Armatimonas rosea: one gene and its partner. The main gene of each other region encodes a partner of the protein of the gene in region 2 in a complex. Links are inferred from orthologs where the notes say so. Each region holds a gene or a part of one and is shown on either strand. Other genes may lie near its edges.

The links.
Region 1: the proteins of HNQ39_RS08185 (region 2) and prfA are in contact, whole or in part, in a crystal structure (PDB 2B3T), measured with the Escherichia coli proteins. The link is inferred for Armatimonas rosea from one-to-one orthologs.

The regions. Positions count from the first base shown.
Region 1 is NZ_JACHGW010000003.1:399,988-410,956, forward strand. Bases 3,740-6,527 are described here. They hold prfA (peptide chain release factor 1), read right to left. Parts: upstream 5,772-6,527; coding sequence 4,707-5,771; downstream 3,740-4,706. Other genes in these bases: HNQ39_RS16895 (DUF4058 family protein), read left to right, coding at 3,740-3,859; HNQ39_RS16900 (mechanosensitive ion channel family protein), read right to left, coding at 3,846-4,706; HNQ39_RS16910 (hypothetical protein), read left to right, coding at 5,942-6,527. In the rest of the region: HNQ39_RS16870 (carboxypeptidase regulatory-like domain-containing protein), read left to right, coding at 1-128; trxA (thioredoxin), read left to right, coding at 159-614; more of HNQ39_RS16895, read left to right, coding at 3,065-3,739; more of HNQ39_RS16910, read left to right, coding at 6,528-8,185; HNQ39_RS16915 (UDP-glucose dehydrogenase family protein), read left to right, coding at 8,300-9,598; transcription termination factor Rho, read left to right, coding at 9,902-10,969. UniProt on the Escherichia coli protein: Peptide chain release factor 1 directs the termination of translation in response to the peptide chain termination codons UAG and UAA.
Region 2 is NZ_JACHGW010000002.1:62,643-73,818, reverse strand. The notes cover bases 7,071-10,065. They hold HNQ39_RS08185 (HemK family protein methyltransferase), read right to left. Parts: upstream 9,093-10,065; coding sequence 8,049-9,092; downstream 7,071-8,048. Other genes in these bases: HNQ39_RS08180 (DUF6785 family protein), read left to right, coding at 9,241-10,065; HNQ39_RS08190 (TOBE domain-containing protein), read left to right, coding at 7,365-8,045; HNQ39_RS08195 (DNA-3-methyladenine glycosylase I), read left to right, coding at 7,071-7,312. In the rest of the region: HNQ39_RS08230 (glycoside hydrolase family 2 protein), read left to right, coding at 1-1,398; HNQ39_RS08225 (hypothetical protein), read left to right, coding at 1,569-2,240; HNQ39_RS29600 (prepilin-type N-terminal cleavage/methylation domain-containing protein), read left to right, coding at 2,469-3,389; HNQ39_RS08215 (hypothetical protein), read left to right, coding at 3,391-3,624; HNQ39_RS08210 (four-carbon acid sugar kinase family protein), read left to right, coding at 3,691-4,821; HNQ39_RS08205 (DUF2500 family protein), read left to right, coding at 4,880-5,203; HNQ39_RS08200 (hypothetical protein), read left to right, coding at 5,257-6,771; more of HNQ39_RS08195, read left to right, coding at 6,788-7,070; more of HNQ39_RS08180, read left to right, coding at 10,066-11,145; HNQ39_RS08175 (hypothetical protein), read left to right, coding at 11,161-11,176. UniProt on the Escherichia coli protein: Methylates the class 1 translation termination release factors RF1/PrfA and RF2/PrfB on the glutamine residue of the universally conserved GGQ motif, i.e. on 'Gln-235' in RF1 and on 'Gln-252' in RF2.

The DNA of each region.
Region 1 (10,969 bases), on a different replicon or contig from region 2:
CGCTCAGCGCCAATCTTGCAGGCATGATGAAGGGCAAACGGGTTCAGGCCTACCGCTATCGTATCCCCGCCAACCGAAAAGATATCGTCTTCTGCCTCGACGGCCCGGATGGATTTAGCACACGCTAGCCCACTCAAGGTGCGCGGTATCATAGACACATGAGTAGTGTTTTCACCGCCGATCTAAAAGGCATTGTCGTACCGTGCCCGTCGTGTGGCCAGAAAAACCGCATCCCCTACGAGCGTCTTGCCGCGCACGGCACCTGCGGCAAGTGCGAGGCGAGCCTGCCGCTGGTCCATGCGCCCGTGGACATTCCCAGCACGGCGGTCTTCAATGCGGTGCGGGGCGCGAGCTCGCTCCCCGTTCTGGTCGATTTCTGGGCGGCGTGGTGCGGCCCGTGTCGCATGGTCGCGCCGCAGCTGGAGAAAGTGGCCGAGCAAGAGGCGGGGCTGACCCTGATCGTCAAGGTCAACACCGAGGCGCTGCCCGGACTCTCGGCGCAGTACAACATCCAGGGGATTCCGGCGCTCCTGCTCTTTAAAAACGGCAGCTTGGTTGCGGAGCAAGCGGGCGCACAACCTGCCTCCGCAATCCGGGAATTTATCTACCGCTGAGCCGGCCTCATGGACGAGGCGGGCTCCGGGCTTCGCCCTACTGGCCTCCAGCCGCCAAGTCGCTCCGCGACATCGTAGCCGCAGGCTAGAAGCGGAGCGTGCCCGCCTCGTCCATGAGGCCGGGTACAATAGCGCCATGAGCCTCTACGATTCGCTTCCGTTGACCTTCCCTCGCCGCAAGACCCGCCCCGTTCGTGTGGGCAAAGTGACCATTGGCGGGGACCATCCGGTGGTGGTGCAGTCGATGATCACCGCCGAGACCCACCAGGTCGAGGACTGCGTCCGTCAGATCACCGAGATGGCGCGCAAGGGGGCGGAGATCGTCCGCGTGACCACGCCGTCGATGCGCGATGCCCACTGCCTGGGACAGATCAAGGAGAAGCTCCGGGCTCGGCTGGTCGATGTGCCGTTGGTCGCCGATGTGCACCACCAGGGCAGCGATATCGCGGTCGCGGTGGCGGAGTATGTCGATAAGGTGCGCCTCAACCCGGGGCTGTTTGTCTTCCACAAGCACACGGGCCGCTCGGAGTTCACCGACGCCGAGCACGACGAGCAGCGGGAGGCGATCGAGGCGAGCCTGGTGCCGGTGATCGAGGCCTGCAAGAAGCGCGACATCGCCATGCGGATCGGGGTGAACCATGGCTCTCTGGCCGAGCGCATGCTGGTCACCTACGGCGACACGCCCGAGGGGATGGTCCAGAGCGCGCTGGAGTACCTCCGAATCTGTGAGAAGCACGACTTTCGCAACCTGGTGATCTCCCTCAAGGCCAGCCGCGTCCCGATCATGCTCGCCGCCAATCGGCTCATGGTGCAGCGCATGGACGCCGAGGGCATGGACTACCCCTTGCATCTTGGGGTCACGGAGGCCGGCGACGGCCAGTACGCCCGTATCAAGAGCACGACGGGGATTGGTACTCTATTGGCAGAGGGGATTGGTGACACGATTCGGGTATCTCTTTCCGAAGACCCCATTCAAGAGCTGCCCGTCTGCTACGAAATCCTGCAAGCGCTCGGTCTACGCAAGACACAAGTCGAGTTTATCGCCTGCCCCAGCTGTGGACGTACGAAATTTGATCTTCCAACGGTCTTAAATCAAGTGAAACGTGCCACAAGTCATCTTGTTGGGCTAGACATTGCGGTGATGGGATGCTTCCCTCCTGGCGAGACGGTTGTCACGGAGGCTGGTTTCGTTCCCATCGAGACTGTGGAACAGGGACAGAAGGTACTCACGCAGGAGGGGACCTACTCTCCGGTAACCGCAGTGGATACCCACTCCTTTGAGGGGGAACTCGTTGAGCTAAAGCTACGTGGCGCACCTTCCATTTTAGTGACGCCCAACCATCCGATCTTGGCACTAGAGCGCACGGGGAAAGCGAAAAAAGATCGCACGCGCTGGCAAAACATGGCCGAAGTGCCAGGGCTAGGACAGGAGCCGAGCTGGCAGGGAGCAGAAAATCTCCATAAAGGACACGTCCTTCTCTATCCTGTACTTCAGGGGGAGCAAGCCCTAACAAGCATTCCTGAGGCATCGCAGCTTTCCATGAACGAGGACTTTCTCCGGCTTGCAGGGTACTTTGCCGCCGAGGGCTCCCTGGGCGGCCGTAATGGTATCCCACGACAGGTTTTCTTGACTTTTGGTTCTGATGAGCCTGAGCTCGCACAGGACGCTCGGGATATCTTCTGTCGCCTTGGGGCTTCGGTTAGCCTACGAGAGCGCCCGGAGAGGAATACCATTGAGACCGTGGTTCACTCCACGGAGTGGGCAACTCTCTTCGCCCAGCTTTTTGGACGGCGTGCAGAGAACAAGCACTTTCCTCAATGGATGCTGACTCTGCCTAAAACCCAGCAAGTTACCTTGCTCAGGACTCTCTGGCTTTGCGACGGCTACACGGGCGTGGTGCGTGGCTATCCCCGTGCTACCTATGTGACCGTCTCGCGTCAGCTTGCCTACCAAGTGCACCAGCTGCTGCTCCGTTTGGGAATCCCTGTGACCCTGGTTCGCCGCCAACCTAAGAACCGCCAGGAGGTCTATTTCCTCTCTGTGACCAACGCCGACGCGCTCCGCACCTTCGCCAGCACACTGGGATATGAGATCGCCATCCCCGAGGAGCGCCAGAACAGGGCTCGCCTGGCGCTTGACGAACATTTTCTCTACCTACCTGTTCTCTCTACTGGACGAATCGCTTATAAGGGAAATGTCCACAACCTGGAAGTCGCCGGTTCGGGAACCTACGTGAGTTCGCTCGCCGTGGTGCACAACTGCATCGTCAATGGCCCCGGCGAGATGGCGGACGCTGATTATGGTTATGTGGGTAAAGCGGGTGGGAAAATTACGCTCTATCGCAAGCGAGAAGAGATTAAGACAGTCGATCAGAGTGTTGGGGTTGAGGAGCTGATCGCACTGATCAAGGCCGACGGGATGTGGCAGGAACCGAAAAAGGAGAACTGAGATGCCGTCTCCGTTTCCTGGGATGGACCCGTGGCTGGAGAGCCCAGAGCACTGGCACAATGTCCACCAAATCTTGATCACACTAATCGCTGCGCAGCTCAATCGAATACTCCCCGAGGGGTTTGCGGCGACAATTGATGAAAATATTTATCTTCTGTCGCCCGGGGATCGGTTTCTGCCCGATGTTGCGATCTTGCGTACGAGCAATAACTTTGCGACTGCTCCCAATCTCCCTGGTGCTTCCGGTGCGGTGTTAACGGCGACAATGCCGTATGAGATTGTTGAAGAAGCCGACGAAGTACGGGAGCCTTTTGTCAAAGTGATCTCGACCAACGCACAACGCACGGTGGTGACAGTGATTGAGGTACTCAGTCCGATCAATAAGACAGGGGCGGGGCGGGAGCAGTACCGCAAAAAACAGCTGGAGATTTTGGAAAGTGCCGCCCACTTGCTAGAGATTGATCTCTTGCGTGGGGGCCAGCACACCGTTGCGGTGGAGCAACGAAGCCTCACCGCGCAGTACCGAGGGTTCTGGGACTATATCGTCTGTCTCCACCGGGCGGGAGTGGGGAACCGCTTTACCTGCTGGCCGGTGGGGCTGTTTGACCCGTTGCCGACGATCTTTGTCCCACTCACTGTGGGGAGCCCTGAGCTTACTCTCGATCTCGGGGCACTTTTTTCCCGCTGCTATGACGAAGGTCCGTTTCGGCGCACGGTAGACTACTCGCAAGTGCCCACACCGCGTTTGAAGCCTTCCGAGGCACAGTGGGCAGCGGAGTGGCTTAAGCAAGAGTGATCTTTGCGGCGAGGAGCGCATCCCGCAGAGTGGCGCGTAGGTGCGGCAGGAGCTGGGCGGGGCGCTGGCCTTTGGGGGCCTTGAAGGTGATCTTGAGCGTCGTCTTGGCGGCGTCGGCGAGGGTGACTCCCTCGACACGCGGCGGCTCGGGGAGGTTTTGCTGGGCGAGAGTCTCTTCGATCAGTTTGGTCACGGCGGCGATATCCTCCGCGGCGGCCACCGAGAGCTCGAAGCTCGCCCCCACCAGCCCGCGGCTGTGGTTGCAGACCGAGGCGATGTCGCCGTTGGAGAGAATATAGAGCTTGCCGTCGTCGTCACGGATGCGCGTGATCCGCATCCCCAGCTCCTCCACCACCCCTGTCACGGCCCCGATGGTCACGTAGTCCCCGGCCACGTACTGGTCCTCTAGGAGCAGAAAGTAGCCGGTGATAACATCCTTGACCAGCTTCTGGGCTCCGAAGCCAAAGGCCAGTCCGGCCACACTGGCGGTGCCAATAATCGGAGCGACATTGATGCCCAGCAGGCTCAGTGCGGAGACAATAAAGACAAAGGCCAGCACGAAGTGGAGCGTGTGCTGGAGGATGGTGGCGAGGCTCCGTACCCGCGCCGCCTGGTGCTCCGTGGCCGCCTTGTTCGCCAGCTGCTCGCCCACGCGCCGCACCCCCCGCTTCAGGAGCCAGCGCAGGCCGATATAGAGCCCGATCAGCAGGACAAACTCTAGAAGGAACAGGACGATCTGACGGTAGGCGAGCCGCTCCAGCCCCGTGAGCTCGGAGAGCTCTTCGACAACGCCGCGTGTGGAGACAGGCGGCTTAGGAGTGGGGCTGGGAGCGGGGGTGGGCTGCATCTACGCGATCCCACCCTCACCAAGCTTATCGGCCTGGTCGATACTCACGAGAGAGTCGATAATGTTCTGGATGTCGCCGTCCATGACATTGTTGAGCCCATGAATGGTCAGCCCGATCCGGTGGTCTGTCAGACGGTCCTGGGGGAAGTTGTAGGTGCGAATCTTATCCGAGCGGTCCCCCGAGCCCACTTGCAGGCGCCGGTTCTGGGTGACAGAGGCCAGCAGCTTCTCCAGCTCGCGCTCGTAGAGGCGGGCACGGAGCACGCGCATGGCCTGCTCGCGGTTCTGGAGCTGGCTGCGCTGGTCCTGACAGGCGACCACGATCCCGGAGGGGATATGGGTGATGCGCACCGCGGTCTCGTTCTTCTGAACATTCTGGCCGCCCGCGCCGCCCGAGAGGTAGTAGTCCATCTTGAGGTCCTTGGGGTCGATATTGACCTCGACATCGTCCACTTCCGGCATCACCGCGACCGTCGCCGTGGACGTGTGAATGCGCCCGCCGGACTCGGTGACCGGGACGCGCTGCACGCGATGGACACCGCCCTCGAACTTGAGCTGCGAGAACGCGCCCTCGGCCTGGATCGAGAGCTGGGCATCTTTGACCCCGCCGATTCCCGTCTCCTGGCAGGCGATCAGCTCGCTCTTCCAGCCGCGCCGCTCCGCCCAGCGCATGTACATCCGCAGGATCTGCCCGCAGAAAAGCTCGGCTTCGTCGCCACCCGTGCCCGGACGGAACTCCATAATGACGTTTTTATCGTCGGCGGGGTCCTTGGGCAGGAGCATGAGGCGCAGCTCTTTCTCCAGCGGGGTCACCTGTGGCTTGAGCTCTTCCAGCTCTAGCTGCGCCAGCTCCTTCATCTCCGGGTCGCCCAGCATCTCCTCCGCATCGGCGATTCCCTGCACAACTGCTTTATAGCGGCGGAAGGTCTCGACCAGCGGGGTGAGCGCCGTGTGCTCGCGCGCCACGGGGGCGTAGCGCTTGGGGTCCGACGCTACCGTGGGGTCCATCATCTGATGGTTCAGCTCTTCGTAGCGTTTCTCAACATCAAGTAGTTTTTCAAACATGGTTTTTCCAGAATCAAAAAGACAGCAAAAAGCAGCCGCAAGACACGTGCAAGACTGCAAAAGGGGGAGACGTGAGGTGATGCAGGTGCCCCGGGGGGCTAGAGGGGGAGTGGCCAGAGGCTGGCATGAAGGAAGGTGTGCATCGTAGAATCCAACAGGATTGTACCATAATGCCACAAAAACCGATCCAAACCCTCGCCGATGCCCTTGCCTTCCTGCACTGGGACCCCCGACGCCACGGCGCGCTGCTCTGTATCGCCCCGGAGAAAACGCCGCTTCTGCTCCCAAGCCCCTCCCGGGAAATTCTGGGGGCTCTCGGTGCCTACGAGGCTTGGCTGAAGCAGCAGACGCTCCTTGCGCAGCAAAAGCTGGGCATGCCGCCGCCCGGTGGCTGGATGCCCCAGGAGCTGGTTGCGGCATTTGGGCGTGGCCTGCGCCGCTTTGGCAGTGTCACTGCGCTGGGGCCAGCGGAGCGCGTGGGCTACAGCCGCAACCCCGCCCCGCCGCGCTTCGATGCCTCGGCCAGCACGTTTCTAGAGACCGTCACCGAGGCGCAGTGGCAGCAGCTCTGTGGCGGTGGGCTTGCCGTGGCGCAGTGTACAGCCGCTCAGCGTGCGCTGGTGCTGGGGCTCCTGCCCGAGTCGACGCTGATTCGGGATGCATCGTTTCAGGGCATGATCCCGCTCGATGGCCCACGACGCTCTCAGCTCATGCTCTCCTTGGGGCTGGTGGCGATTGTGCAGGGGCCGCCTATCGGGCCCTTTGGTTTTACGCTCTTGGGAAGCGGGTTTAACTTTCCTCTCAAACCACAAGTGCCCCCCCTGGGGCAAGAGCTCTTGCAGAGGCTTCCGAACCGCGGGGGAGTGGGGCAGCTCAACCCACGGGCGCTCTCCGGGCAGGTCGCGCTGGAGGGGGAGAAGGTGACGGTCGCGCTGCTTCTGGAGCGGGCGACCCAGGCCAGTGGCGTCCTGGTACGCGCCGATGCACGGGTTGCCAAGCTCCCGGTGTGGAGCCAGGGCACGACACTGGCCACGGGCGAGCTGCTCGAGGCGCTGTGCTTCGCCCTCGCGGGAGTTTTTCGCAAGACCGACGAGGGCTTTTTGCTGGTGGAGGAGCTTGCCCCGCTTCAGGTCCGCCGCGCCCGTGTCGCTGAGTGGCATGCCAGTGCGGAAGCCGTACATCCGCGCGAGACACAGGCCTTCGCTGAGCGCTTTGATGCACTCTTGAGCGTGCCCTTTGCTACGGGAGCAGTGTTTGCCCTGACAGACTCCCAGCGCCGCCAGTACCGTGCGGCGCACCAGGAGGGTAAGGAGCTCCGGCTGGGCTACTCGGAGCTGACTGCAAGCCAACAGGTGGTGGTGGATGCGGAGCATAAAAAACTCCAGACTGCCTTTCAAGCGGCCCAGCGGCAACCCGCGGTAGCGGTCACGCTTGATAAGGTGACTGTCTCCCTGAGCCTCCAGCTCCAGGCCCGTGTCCCCGATGCACCGACGTTCTACGTGGGCGATATCGACTTGAGTGAAACGCGACGCCTCCGTGTGTCCGTCAAGGGCCGGCCCGTGCTCGTGCGTGTGGGCGACAAAGACAAAGACGAGCTGAAGGCACTCCTGCAAGCGGCGCAAGAGGCGGGCGCGGCGGCGGTCTGGCTGGAGGCGAGCCCGGAGCTGCTGGAGGTCGCGCTGGCGGAGAGGCGCTTGCCGATCTGGGCGTGCGTCCCCGTGTTGCGCAGCAACGACGGCACCCCGGCGCGCAATAGCCTGGGCGAGACCTGGCGTGCGCTCTGCCGCCGTCGGTTCCGCCGCGACGAGCTAGACTGGCTGGACCCTGGTGTCGAGAGCAACCTGGCGGTGGCACGGGCAACGATCGAGCGCTTCCGCCTGCCACAGGTCGCGGGGCTGGTCTTGACCGAGACCGTGCCACCGGGGTTCCGGGAAGAGGTCTCGGACTGCCACACGGAGGAGCTGGGCTACACGCCGGAGCGCTGTCGTGCCTTTCGCCAGAAAAACGGGGTCGAGCCCGCCGATGTGATTGTCTCCTACGGCAGGACATTCCCCAGTGAGTCCGACCGACGCCTCTTCCCGCCCGCCCACGACCTGGCGCAGACCTGGCTGGGGGAGCGCGAGGACGATGCAGATCGCTTTTTGACCCGTCTCCAGCAGGCGCTTCTGAAGGAGCAGCCCACCCTGAGTGTCTGGTGGGGGGGAAGTAGTACGTGGGTGGTGTGCTGGAAAGCAAAGCAGCCCATCCCGCTTCTCTACCCCTACTACGACCCAACCCCCGCGAAAGAGTACGAGACGCAGTGGGTGGTGGCACCGGAAAAATTTACGGAAAAGACGCCGTCAACGGCGACGGTCGATCTTCGGACGCTCTCTGTGTCGGCGCTTCTGGCTGGATTTCGACAGGGGGTATTTTAAAGTGCCTTTTATAAATTAAATAATGAATTAGATTGCCTGAAGTTGCCGATTGTGTCACGGGTTTTGGGTTGAAATGGGCTTTTAGTGGGTAGAATCCCCGCTGGAAAAGAAATTATGAATATTTGTGTTATTGGTACAGGCTATGTCGGACTTGTCACTGGGGTGATCTTTGCGGACCTGGGAAATGAGGTCATCTGTGTGGACAAGCTGGAAGCGAAAGTGGAGCAGCTCAACCGCGGTGAGATGCCAATCTACGAGCCCGGGCTTGAGGAGCTGGTACAGCGCAACGCGGAAGAGGGGCGCCTCACCTTCACCACAGACTTGGATGGCGCGGTGCGCAAGTCCGAGATTATCTACATCTGTGTGGGCACCCCGCCGCGTGAGGACGGCTCCACCGACATGAGCCAGGTCGAGGGTGCGGCGCGTGGGATCGCGGCGGCGATGGACCGCTACAAGGTGATCGTCAATAAGTCCACGGTCCCGGTGGGCACGGGCAGCTTTGTGCGCGAGGTGATCGAGACCAACCGCCGCCGCAATGTGGATTTCGACGTGGTCTCCAACCCGGAGTTCCTGCGCGAGGGCTCGGCGATTCAGGACGCGCTCAACCCGGACCGCATCGTCATTGGTGCCCCCAACCAGATTGTCGCGCTCAAGGTGCTGGAGCTCTACGCCCCGCTGGAGCGCCCGATGATCATCACCGATGTCGCCAGCGCTGAGCTGATTAAGTACGCGTCGAACGCGTTCTTGGCCGTCAAGATCAGCTTCGCCAACTCCATCGCCAATATCTGCGAGGCCGTGAACGCCGATGTGATCCAGGTGATGAAGGGGGTCGGGCAGGACCGCCGCATCGGCCCCGCCTTCCTCAACGCCGGCCTTGGCTACGGCGGAAGCTGCTTCCCTAAGGACTCGTCGAGCCTGCTCCACACCGCGCAGAGTGTCGGCTACGACTTCCCGATCCTAGAGGCGACCATCAAGACCAACGATGAGCAGCCCAAGCGCTTTATCAAGAAGATCGAGAAGGAGCTGGGCGGCTTCAAGGGCAAGAAGATCGCGCTGCTCGGGCTGGCCTTCAAGGCCAACACCGACGACATGCGCGATGCGAAGTCCCTCGATGTGATTGCGGCGGTGCTCGCGGGCGATGGCGAGATTGTCGCCTTTGACCCGATTGCGATGGAGAACTGCAAGAAGATCTTCCCGCAGATTACCTACGCCAAGAGCGCCTTCGATGCCGCGGAGGGGGCCGATGCCGCGGTGGTTGTCACCGAGTGGAACGAGTTCAAGCAGATCAACCTGGAGAAGCTCAAGGCTGCAATGAAGGGGAGCCATGTCTTCGATGGCCGCAACCTCTACGACCCCGAGAAGATGCGGCGTGCGGGCTTTGTCTACCACGGAATCGGCCGCACGAGTAAGTAGCGCTTTCGCGCTCGGAGTGACCCTCTTCCTCATTTCCGCTCCGCGGAGGAAGAGGGTTTTTTATTGGCCAGAGTGGATTCCCTTGCATTAGGGCTCTACGGAGCACAAGTACCCCTCTCAGGAGGGCCAAAGCTCTCGTTATTTGTATTTGCAACCGAAATAAAAGGCGTGATATAGTGGTTAGGAAGCAACCTCAAGGTTTGTGGTCTGCTTCAATTCAACTCTCCCCGGCGAGCCTTTTTCCCCACACTATTTTGTGTTTCGTCGTGCTCTCGCCGACCGCTTCGTTTTCGGAAAGTCCTCATGCCAAGACGTCGTTTGACAACGCCCCCCGACCCGGATGGGGTCGATACAACCTCTGCTCCTGCTAGCGTGGAGAGTGCCCCTGAGGCGACCACCACGCCCTCTACTCCGACACTACTCCCAACCCCTCCCCCTGAAATGATTGCTGCGGCAGAGTCGCTGCTGGGTGACGCCGCGCTTCCTCCTCCCGCCCCCCCCTCGCGTCGCCGCCGCCTCCTCCAGACGAGCGCTCCGCCGCCGCTGACCCAGCAAGAGGCCTTAGAGCTTGTCGCCGATCTGCCTGAGCGTGTCGCGGAGCCCCTGCCACCGCCTGCCCGCATCGAGCGCCAAGACCGCAACGACCGCAACGAGCGTCCTGATCGTGGCGACCGCCCCGAGCGCCGGGATCGTCCTGGCCATAGCATGCGCCCCGCTCGCGGCAACGCGGCGAGTCCGGGGAACTCCTACAACAACCCGCCTCGGCGTGGCAATGTGGGGCCTGCTCTGGGAGCGGGAGCCGATCTCCGTGACCTGGAAGAGGCCTCGCTCAATGGTGAGGAGCCGCTCAGCGGTGAGGGGGTCCTGGAGATCAATAGCGAGGGCTACGGCTTTTTGCGCCGCCAGAACCTCGCCGCCAGCAACGACGATATCTATGTGGCGCAGGCACAGATCAAGCGCTTTGGCCTCAAGACGGGCGACCAGGTGCTAGGGTTTGTCCGCCCTCCCAAGGACTCGGAGAAGTACTTCGGGCTCCTGCGGGTGGAGAAGATCAATGGCTTCGACCCGGATGTCGCCCGGATGCGCCCCAACTTCGATGAGCTGGTGCCGATCTTCCCGGAGTCCCGGATCGTGCTGGAGCTGGACCCCAAGACCCTCTCGATGCGCTTTATGGACCTGGTCTCCCCGATTGGCAAGGGCCAGCGCGGGCTGATTGTCGCGCCGCCCAAGGCCGGTAAGACCATCCTGCTCAAGCAGATCGCCAACTCGATTGCTATCAACCACCCGGACATTCACCTGATGGTGCTCCTGGTGGACGAGCGCCCGGAAGAGGTGACCGACATGCGGCGCTCGGTGCGAGGAGAGGTGATC
Region 2 (11,176 bases):
GACCTGCTGGAGCTATGCGACAAGCGTGGGATTCTGGTCTGGCACGACCTGCTCTTTGCCTGCGCCAAGTACCCCGGCGACTACCCGGAGTGGGCGGCGGAGGCGCGGCGCGAGGTGCAGTGGGGGATGCGGGAGTTCGCGCACCACCCGAGCCTCGTGGTCTGGTGTGGCAACAACGAGATCGAGGAGGGCGACTGGAACTGGGGCTACGATAGGCAGTTTCGGACGCACCCGCACTACGCGCTGTTTCATCATGATTTCCCCCAAATCGCCAAGCGCGAGGCCCCCTACGCGTTCTACTGGATCAGCTCGCCCTACTCGCCGGACTACGAGAACCCCACCGACCCGACCGTGGGCGACCAGCACCCCTGGGGCGTCTCCTTGCGCCAAAATGGCCCGACCGACTGGTGGGAGTATCGCACCTATGTGGATCGGTTCCCCAACGAAGGCGGTGTCTTGGGCGCATCGAGCCCCGCCACCCTGCGCCAGTTCCTCCCCGAGGGCCAGCGCCAGCTCAACTCCCCCACCTGGGACCACCACGACAACCCCTACGCCATGCAGCCCATGACGCCCGGCCAGCCCGGACGCGCCTACCAGACCCTCACCCACTGGACCGGCCTGCACGCCGAGCAGCTCGACTGGGAGACCTACGCGTTTGCCTCCGCGCTCCTCCAAGCCGAGGGCCTCACCGAGTACATCACCAACTACCGCCGCCGCATGTTCTCCAGCTCCGCCGCGATCTTCTGGATGTACAACGACTCCTGGCCCACGACCCACTCTTGGACTATCGTGGACTACTACCGAAGAAAGAAGCTCGCCTACCACCCAGTGCGCCGAGCCTTCCAGCCCGTGAGTGTGGTCTGTGCTCCTCTTGAGAACCCTGAGCTTCCTCCAGACGGGGTTGGCGTCTTCGGCATCAATGAGACCGATCAAGAATGGCATGGCTATTTGATGGAGCAAATAGATACGGTAACCGATTGCTGTCCCTGCGATCCCAGACAGGATAGCCGCTCCGTGGTGATCCCCCCAAACAGCACGGTTCTTCTTGCGACACTTGACCCTCACCGTCCGTGGAAACCGGGCGAGTTTGCCCAAGCGGTGCTCTACGATAAAACCTACCAGCCCGTCGCCCAGCACCGGGTTTTCTTCCACTGCTTTCAGGAGCTGAAACTCGCCCCCAACCCAACCCTCGTGCTTTCCCTGCACGAGGGCGTGCTCACGCTGCGCTCGGAGGTCTTTGTGTGGGGGGTGTGCTTGGATACCGACGGTGAGCGGCCCGTGGCGGATAACTGCTTCGATCTGCTTCCGGGCGTCCCGTACTCGCTCCCGTGGGACACCGCGCTACTGGGCGAGCCAAAAATTCTTCGGACGGGCAACGGGCTTTTTGCCGCCGGTTGAAAACCGACGTCTGCAGTGGCTTCGTTCCTCAGCCGCGAAGCCCGTTCCGGGCTACGGAATCCCCAGCCCGGAACGGGCTTTGCGGCGGAACGCCACTGCAGACGCCCAATTCGATTGGGCGGCATCCTAAAGATTTCCGCGCGATCCCCAGATAATTACGGGGAAACGCCATGAAAACACTCGTTGATATCCCCGACTCTCTCCTCGACACCCAGGCCCCCATCGATGCTGAGACCCAGGTGATCCTGATGCTGCTCCGCGCGTGGCTGAGCCGCCCGGAGTCGCGGCAGCTCGTGCGTGCCGCCGCCGACATGATCCAGGACGAGCTCGCGCTCCAGCTCTACAGCGACACGATCCGTCTCCCGGAGAGCGCCAGTGAGCGCCGCAATGGCTTCGCCCGCTGGGTCAAGCTCCAGCTAGAGGCGCTCGACAGTTGGATCGAGGAGCGCGTGGAGGAGACCCTGGTGAGCCTACGCCCTAATCTTCCTCTCGAAGGCAAGGTCCAGCATATCGCCGAGGAGCTCATCGGTGCCCAGCTGCGGCGTGAGACCAGACGCCGTCTCCGCAAGACCCTCGCCGCCTACGCCGTGCGTGCCTGTGCTAACCGCTGGACAAGCCTTAACCTGGGCGAGACTTTTCTCCCCGGTGAGCCCCAGCACCGTAGCGGCATCTGGCTGATCCCCATCTTCCACCGCCAGCGCGAGTCCTGGCTTACGACGCTGCGCCTCAGTGCCACGGGAGAGTCGCTCAGCGATCCCAAGGCTCTCCAGGACGAGATTGAGGTGCGCTTGGGGCGGATACGACCGTCCTCCCCTGTAGGAACTGCCTGTTCCTCGCTGTGATTTTTTCAATCCTCTAAGATGCCTTGACAGAACCAAGATTCTCCGCTAGACTGTCGCCAACAATCAAGGAAGCCACCTTCCGGTGGTTTACCTCCCCATAACGAGACACACAGCGGTTCTTGCTGGAGACCCTAAGGGATCAGCAGTTGGGTGTCTTTGTGTGCCTGACCGCTCTTCCTCTCCAGAAACACTCATTTTTTGAATCTCTATCGTTCTGAGAGGGTAGTCATGTCTTATCAAACCAAGAGCCTGGGCAAAACGCGCCGGGCATTTACACTTATCGAGCTCCTCGTCGTGATCGCGATCATCGCGATTCTTGCGGCGATTCTCTTCCCCGTCTTTGCCCAGGCACGCGCCGCGGCACGTCAGATCTCCTGCCTCTCCAACGTCAAGCAGGTGGGTCTGGGTGCCATGATGTACTCCCAGGACTACGACGAGACCTATCCGCGCATGGATAACAACGGCGCTTGCCTCTACGGCGAGAACCCCTGCGCCCGCCCGGACTGGGACAACATGACCCTGGCACCCGGCGCCACCCGCGCCGAGCAGATCGCCAACTCCAAGATCGGCTTCTTCGGCGTGATTCAGCCCTACCTGAAGAACTACAAGATCGGGGAGTGCCCTGAGATCGGACCTACCAAGTGGCAGCAGGCTGTCGCCGGTGGCTACGGAATCACCTGGGGCACCTACGCCAAGGATGTGGAAGAGGTCTACCAGTCCATGGTTGGTCAGATGGCGATCTCCATCAATGTCATCAACTGGGGAGTCAATATCTCCGGCCACCCCAATGGCAAGCTCTCCGCAATCGCCCGCCCCGCGGAGACCCTCCTCTTCGTCGGTGAGAGCGCTTGGGGCTGGGACGGTTCCCAGACCAATGGGATCGGCAACGGCGGTGTCTGGCCTGCAGGCCCCACGGGAAGCCCCTGTGGCTCGGGTGACGGCTGGACCTGGTACCGCCACAAGGGTGAGAGCGCCAACTACTTCGGCGGTCGGTCTGATCCCAGTGTCAACCCCAACAAGCGTGGCTTTGCGAATGTCGGCTTCTGCGATGGCCATGCCAAGAGCATGAAGTACAACACCCTCGAGGGCTGCTCCTACGATGCAAGCCGCAACGCGTACTACTACCAGTACTGGAACCCCCAATTCTAAGATGAGAAAACTAGCTCTTTTCGGCCTGACCACGCTTCTTCTCGGAAGCCTTGTCGTAGGCTGCAGTAAAGAAGAAGATCCGGGCCCCAAGCTGGGTGAGATCAAGACCAGCGATGGAAAGCCCCTGCCAGCCGAGGCAGCAAGTGCAACCCGTCCTCAGAATCCCTTTGAGGCTGCGGGAGTCGCAGGCCCCGGCGGCATGAAGAAAGGGGCTCAGGGCGGCGCTCCTAAGTAGCGCGTCTCTGGTCTCCACAAAGACGGCGCAGAGCAGTGCTCTGCGCCGTCTTTGCTACAATAGGACATGAGCCTGCGACTTGCGTTCTATACCTCTGAGCTTTCCGAGCTCCTGACCACTCTGGAGCTCCTCGCCCGTGCTGGGGTCAGAGCACAGCTCTGCCTCAGCCCACCCACAAGTCTTCCCGCAGACCTAGAGGCTCTCGGGCTCTGGGCCGACTCCCCCGCCGCGCTCCCGCCACTTAGGCCCTCGCTTATCCATGCGCTCGCCTCCCCCCGCACCCTCGGGGCGATCCTAGAGCATGCCACAGAGCAGCTTGGCAGCCCCCGCGCCGTCCCGATTCTCTTTGGCGCACCCGCGCTGGGGCACTTTGTCGCATTTCGCGGCCTGCATCACCAGCTCTACCGCGAGGCGCTCTGGGCGATCGCCCGACAGGAGCCCGACCTCGCGGTCGCCCTGCACGAGCAGACCCCGCGCTTCTCGCTCTACGACCTCAGCTGTCTGTACTTGGAGACCGGTATGGATGCCGTCCGGGCACGTCTTCGGACTATCCAGGCCGACCCCGAGCCCAGTGTCGTCTTTATGGATTCCCTCACGGAGAGACACACCGCGCTGCTGGGGACACTGCTCTGGGAGCAGAAGCCGCCGCTCGTGGCGGGCTCCGTGGCGGTGGAGCACACCCTCCTGGCGGGCTGGCGGGCAGCCAAGCTCCTCCCGGAGCACGTGACCACGCCCCACTCCGAGCCTGCCCGCCAGCTCCTCGTGGTCAGTGGCGTAGACCTGAGAGAGCTCGACCCTCAGCTCACCTGGGCACGCACCCAGGGCTTCTTCTGCCATACGTTCCGTGAGGCAGCACGCGCCGTCAAGGTGCTCCAAGGCGCCCTCTCGGTCGGGCATAGTGGGATTCTCTACGCCGGTAGCCCCGCCCCCATCCCCGAGGAGCTGGCACATGCCCTGCGCGGCATCTTGGAGCAGCAGAGCACCGCACGCCTCGTGGTCTATGGCCAGGAGCTCCTGCGCGCTATCGCCACGGAGCTCGCGGTCGAGGGGCTGGAGTGGGTCGCGGCTCTGGAGCCGGGAGCGCCCCTCTGCCGGCTTATCGGGGGGCCCTTCGCAGGCAAAGAAGTCGTGGTCAGCGCCACACCGCCCGCCGATCCCGCGTTCTTGGGCCGCCTCCGCCAGAGCCCACGCGCCTAGAGGCAGAATCCGCCATTTGGGGGAGGTACACCGCCCGATGTCCGGGCACCATCAGAGCATGTCCACAGAGCTTATCGTTATCGCGGTTCTGGGGGGCAGCCTAGCGCTCTGGGCGGCGCAGGCCCTGCGCCTCTGGTCTCTCAACCGCCACCAAACCGAGTACACCGAGCCCGCCACGATTATCGAGAAAGCCCTGGTCCACGAGCCGGGGAGTGGCTGGGACCCCGACCAGCGCCACGTGCTGGTCTTCGCCCTCGCCGATGGCTCCCACCGTAACTTCGCGGTGTCGGAGAGCCTCTACAAGGAAGTCCATGCGGGCCAGTCGGGGCAGCTCCACACGCGCGGCTCCTGGTTCTGCGGCTTTGAGCGAGAGAGCAGCTAGCCTCCCGAAAACAAAATGAAGGAGATCTGGGTCAGCCGGTCAATAATAGTGTTATGAAACGACCTACACTGGCCCTCGTGCCCCTCGCGTTGTTGCTCTCCCTCACGGGCTGTGGTGGCTCCGGGACGGCCACGGACAGCGGCTCCCCGGCGGGCGGCTCTGCGGCAAACCGCGCCGCGGCCGGGCTCGGGAGCGGAAGCGCCAGTGCGGTCGATCCTGCCGAGCCCACCGCGGCCAGTGCGCCCTTCACGCCGGTCGGGGTGTTTGTGACCGGCACCGATGCCGCGCAGCCCACCTGGGGCCATGTCTGGGCGAGTGTCTACAAAGTGGAGGGAGTTGGGCTGGACAACAAGCCCATCACTCTCTTCTCCAGCGGCGAAGGCTTTCTCCTGGACCTGACCCAGCCGGGCGTGCTTCCCGGTGCGGGAGCGGCGCTCAGCTCCCTGCCGGGCCTGAACCGGATTCGGGTGACTCTGGGCCCCGCGGTCCAGGCCAGCAAGCCCGACCAGAGCGCGGTGGAGACCATCTCCCTGCTCCCCGCACTACCCAAAGATGCCGATGGCCGCGCGGTCGCAACCCTGACCCTGGGCAAGCCCTTTGAGAGCGGTGCCCTGGCGCTGGCGGTCGATCTGACCAAGTTTGTCCCGAACGCGGGCAAGGCCGGGCTAGAGCTCAGCCTCGGGGAGGCTCCCAAGACTGCGCTCCCGGTGACAGTCGCGGGCCAGCTCAAGGGGACAACCCTCCTCCTGCCCAACGGCGGACGGCTTGCCCTCGCCCTGGAGAGCGCCCAGCTCGCCAACGCCGATGGCAGTGGCCGCCCCAAGCTCAGCGACGGTGCCCCAGCCTTGGTCGAGGGAGCTCTCTCCGCCGATGGTAAGACTCTCACCGCCAGCCGCCTGACCCTGGGCCGCCCCGAGGACGCCTCGCTGGAGGGGACACCGGGCAGTGTGGACAGCAAGCTCGGCACCTTCACCCTGAGCCTGAGCCGCGCCACGGGGATCTTGCCCACCCACCTGGCGGTCTCCGCCACACTTGCCGACAAGGCGGTTCTCCGGGGACGAGGCGGGCTTCCGATCAGCGCGGAGGCGTTCCTGACCGCACTCTCCCAGTCCGGCACCCGTGTCCGTATCGAGGGGAGCTACGAGCCCGCCACCGGCGCGCTCTCCGTGCGCCGCGCCTGGCTACTGGGCAAGAGCCTGCGCGAGGCAATGGCCACGGGCACGGTAACCGCGGAGCCCAAGACCGGAGCGCTCACCCTGGCCCAGCCCACCGAGTGGGATGGCTTCGCCCCCAGCGAGAAACCCCTGCCCCTCACCACCACCGAGGCGACTCTCTACCTCGATGAAAAGGGCGGCTCCCTCACCCGCGAGGCGTTCCTGAGCGCGCTCAAGGAGAAGTCCGCCAGCGCCGTGGGCCTGCTCGATGGCGACGGTCGCCTTGCGGCAACCAAGCTCTCCCTGGTCGCCCCGCTCCCCAAGCCCGAGCCAGAGAAAAAAGCCGCGGAGCCGGAAAAGAAAGCGACCGAGCCCGAGAAGAAGACCACCGAGCCCGATAAAAAATCGGCATGAGCCACGGGGAATCTCTATGAGCTACTGCGAGTTTGTCCGCTCCGGCAAGGCGCACCCGGTCCATGTCCACTACCACGACCAGGTCTACGGCTTCCCGGTGGAGAGCGACGATGCCCTCTTTGAGCGGCTGGTGCTGGAGATCAACCAGGCAGGGCTGAGCTGGGAGACGATCCTCAAGAAACAAGAGGGCTTCCGCGCAGCCTACGATAGCTTCGAGATCGCGAGAGTGGCGGCCTACGGCGACGACGACATCGCGCGCTTGCTGGCCGACCCGGGCATTATCCGCAACCGGCTCAAGGTGCGCGCCGCGGTCACCAACGCCCGCAAGATCTTGGAGCTTCAGGCAAGCTACGGGAGCTTCAAGAGCTGGCTTGACTCCCACCATCCCCAAGAGAAGCCCGCCTGGGTCGCGCTCTTTAAGAAGACCTTTGCCTTCACCGGCGGCGAGATTGTGGGGGAGTTTCTGATGAGCTGTGGCTACCTCCCCGGCGCCCACGACCCCGACTGCCCCGTTCAGCCCCCGCGCCCCCTGAGCGCCTGAAGGCAGGGACCCCACGCACCGCCAGCGCGTACAATGGGACGTGCCGCTGTTTATGAGTATCCACACCCTGCCGCCGGGTGCCTTCACGCCTGAGCGGATTGAGCAGATCGCGCGCCTCGGCCAGCAGGACCCGGTCGTGCGGGGCTACCGCAGCTTCCACAGCCTGCAAGAGGGTCGCATTGTCTGGCTCCTGGATGCCCCCAGCAAGGAGGCGGTCGTGGCGTGGTGCAAGAAAGTCGGGCTGCCCCTGGATGGCGTCACCGAGCTGGAGCTGGAGGGCCATGTCGGGGTGATCCGCCCCGCACGCATGGGCATCCCCAACCAGCTCCAGGCAATTGTCGAGCAGGTCCAGAGCGATGGCGTTGTCGGGCTTGCCACCCTGCGGCTCCGCTCGGGGGACACGATCTGCGCCCTGATCGACAGCGATGAGTGCGAGCCGCTGGGCATTGTCCCCGGCGCGGAGGTCCTGGCGCTCTGCAAGGCGACCAGCATCTCGCTGGCACGCACCGACCAAGAAGAGAACCCTATGAAGCTAAGCTTTCCCAACCAGATCCGGGGCAAGGTGGTCAATATCATCTCCAGCTCCACCCTCGTGATTATCTATATCGACACCCCCGCAGGCCAGGTGGTCTCCGCGATGATCCCCTCCGCCGCGGAGCAGATCGAGCTCAAGGTGGGCGATGAGGTGACCGCGCTCTTCAAGGCGCTCGATGTCTCGCTCGCCAAGAGCTAGGCGCTAGGGCTTTCTCCCCGAGACGACGCGCCCAATCCCCGCCAGATCCAGCGTGATCGCGACCTCTGCCAACCCCGCCTCCCGCCAGAGCTGCGCCACGGCCTCGGCCTGCCCCTGCCCCACCTCCACCGCGAGCAGCCCCCCCGCCACAAGCCGCGCCGGTGCCTCGGCCGCCAGTCGGCGGTAGAGCGTTAGCCCATCGCCCCCCAAACTCGGGTCAAAGAGCGCGGTGTGCGGCTCGAAGTCGCGCACCTCGGGCTCCAGGGTGGGTGCCTCGGCAGGGGCGATATAGGGCGGGTTGCTGACAATCACCTCAAAGCAGAGCTCCGGTGGCAAGGGCGCAAGCAAGTCCCCCCGCCGAAACTCCACCGATACCCCGTGCCGCACCGCGTTCTCCCGGGCTACGTCCAGTGCCGCCTCGGAGATATCGGTCGCCCAGACCTGCACCTCGGGCAAGAGCTTGGCGAGGGTCACCGCAATGCACCCCGAGCCCGTGCCGATATCCAGGAGAGCCCCGCGCTTTTTACCTCCCCCGACCTCGCACCACTCGGTCCCCCCCTCCGGCTGATCGCTCGTTCCTCGCTGCGAAGGGGGGGATGGAGGGGATGCCGCCCCCCTTCGCGAAGCCGGAGGGGGTGGCGAGCCTAAGCGAGCCGGGGGAGGTAGAGCGGCCGGGGGAGGTAGAGCGGCCGGGGGAGGTAGAGCGGCCGGGGGAGGCGAAAACGCAAGCACAGCTTCCAGCAAATGCTCCGTCTCCGGGCGGGGGATGAGCACGGCGGGGGTGACCTGAAAGCTCAGGCCGTAGAACCCGCGCTCCCCAAGGATATAGGCCAGCGGCTCGCGGTTTGCACGGCGGATTAGAAGCGGCTCCAGAAGTGCCCCCTGGCCCCCATCCACGGGGGAATCCGAGCGCAAGATCAGCTGCTCGCGGGTGAGACCGAGGGCGTGTTGCACCAGAATCCGAGCCTCGGTGCGGGCCTCCGCAGCGGGAATGCCCGCATCGGCGAGGCGCTGGGTGGCACTTGCAAGAAAGAGAGAGAGCGTCACACCGGCAGTGTATCGCTCTACAGCACACGATGAAATCCCGACCGAGGGACGAGGGAGGCGGCGCGAACGCGCCCCATAGCAGGACGTTTACCGTCCATGCGCTCCATGTGCCCCCGCCGAGCGGGGGTTAGGGGTAAAATACGCCACGATGACAGACAAGGCAGCGGTGCGGTGGGGGCGAACACTGGGGCTGGCCTTGCCGCTGATCGTGCTCAACACGGGCTGGATCGCCAACTCGGAGATGCGCACCAAGGTCACCGAGATCACGATCACGACTCTGTTTATCGGGGTGGCATTTCTGCTCTTTCTGCTGAGTCTCGGCAACGCGCTGGTGCGACGGCTCGCCCCCCGAGCGGCTCTGCGCCCGGCGGAGCTCTTTGCGGTCTATGTCCTCCTCTCGCTCAGCTCGTCGGTGGCGGGCATCGGCAACCTGGGCTTTTTCACGCCCTTTCTGGTCAATGCCTGGCGCTACGGCCCCGAGCGCGGCTGGGAGAAGTTCTTCCCGTACCTACCGGCAAACCTCCTCGGCCCGCGCGACCCGGCGCGGCTCAAGGCCTTCTACGAGGGGCACACCAGCTTCTTCACGCCCGAGACGCTCACCGCTTGGGCACCGGCGCTGGTGTTCTGGGGCGTGTTTTTGTTCTTGCTCTTCTCGACCCTACTATGCCTGGCCTATCTCTTGCGCCAGCGCTGGGCCGATCAGGAGCACCTGACGTTTCCCGTGGTCGCGCTCCCGCTGGAGCTCTGCCGCGAGGGTATTCCCCTCTTTCGGAACAAGCTGTTCTGGGCGGGGTTTGGCATCCCAGCGTTCTTCTACACCCTCAACACCTTGGCCGGCATGTACCCCAGCTTGCCGTCGCTGCCGTTCAACAAGCCCGTCGATCTCATGGCGCTCAACGCCCCGCCCTACAGTGGGTTTGGGATGGTGGTCGCCCTGATCCATCCGTCGGGGATCGGCTTTGGGTTCCTCATCAACGCCGACATGCTCTTCTCGCTCTGGGTGTTTCATCTGGGCAAGAAGCTCCTCAACTTCTGGGGTGTCACCCAAAACTGGCGGGATTTGGGCACGGACACCCAAAACGAGCACCCCGACCAGTTCCCCTTTATCCAGTTTCAGGCCTGGGGTGCCTGGCTCGTGGTGTGTCTCGCGGCGCTCTTCGCCGCCCGGCGCTACTTCGCCACTCTCCCCCAGCAGCCCGGCGCCCGGGTCGCACTGACGGGAGCCGTGGTCGGTTTCCTGGCGATCTGGGTGATGCTCGTGCTTGCCGGTGCGCCCTGGTGGCTCCCGCTGGTCTTGCTGACGATCTACATTCTCCTCCAGCTCACCCTCGCCCGCCTCAGCGCCGAGACTGCGGTGCTCTCGCCGCTGCTGAACTGGGTGGACCCACAGAGCATGATCACCACCCTCGCCGGGACCGCAGCCCTCTCCCCCACCGATCTCTCCCACCTGGCGACCCTCTCCTGGTTCAACCTGGACTACCGCGCGGGGCTCCTGCCGCAGGCGCTCCAAGGCTTTGTGGGGATGCAGCGCTCCGCCGCCCGCCTGCGCCCCTTTGCCCTCGCCTGCCTGCTCGCGCTCGCGGTTGCGATCACCAGCGCCCTGCTCTGGGACATGCAGTTCTACCATGTCAACGGCGCGGGCACCGCCAATGTCAACCCCTACCGCTTGCTCGCCAGCAGCTCCCCGTGGGCGCGCCTCGCGGGCTGGGTCTCGCAGCCGCGCCCCCCAGACTCCCACGCCTGGCTGGGCGCACTCTTCGGCGCGGGCATGACCCTGCTCTTAGGCTATTTGCGCACGCGCTTTGTCGGCTTCCCGCTCTCGCCCGCGGCCTATGTCCTCAACCTCACCTGGGCCAACGAGCTCTTCTGGCTGGACTTGTTCATCGCCTGGATCTTAAAAGCCAGCGTCCTGCGCTACGGCGGCATCAAGCTCTACCGCACCGCGCTCCCCTTCTTCCTCGGCCTCATCCTCGGCGACTTTGTCACGGGCGCGTTCTGGTCCCTGGTCGGGCTGGGGCTGGGCGCGGAGATCTACCGTACTTTCCCGAACTAAACGGTACACAACAATATGCAGCTAGTCAGTA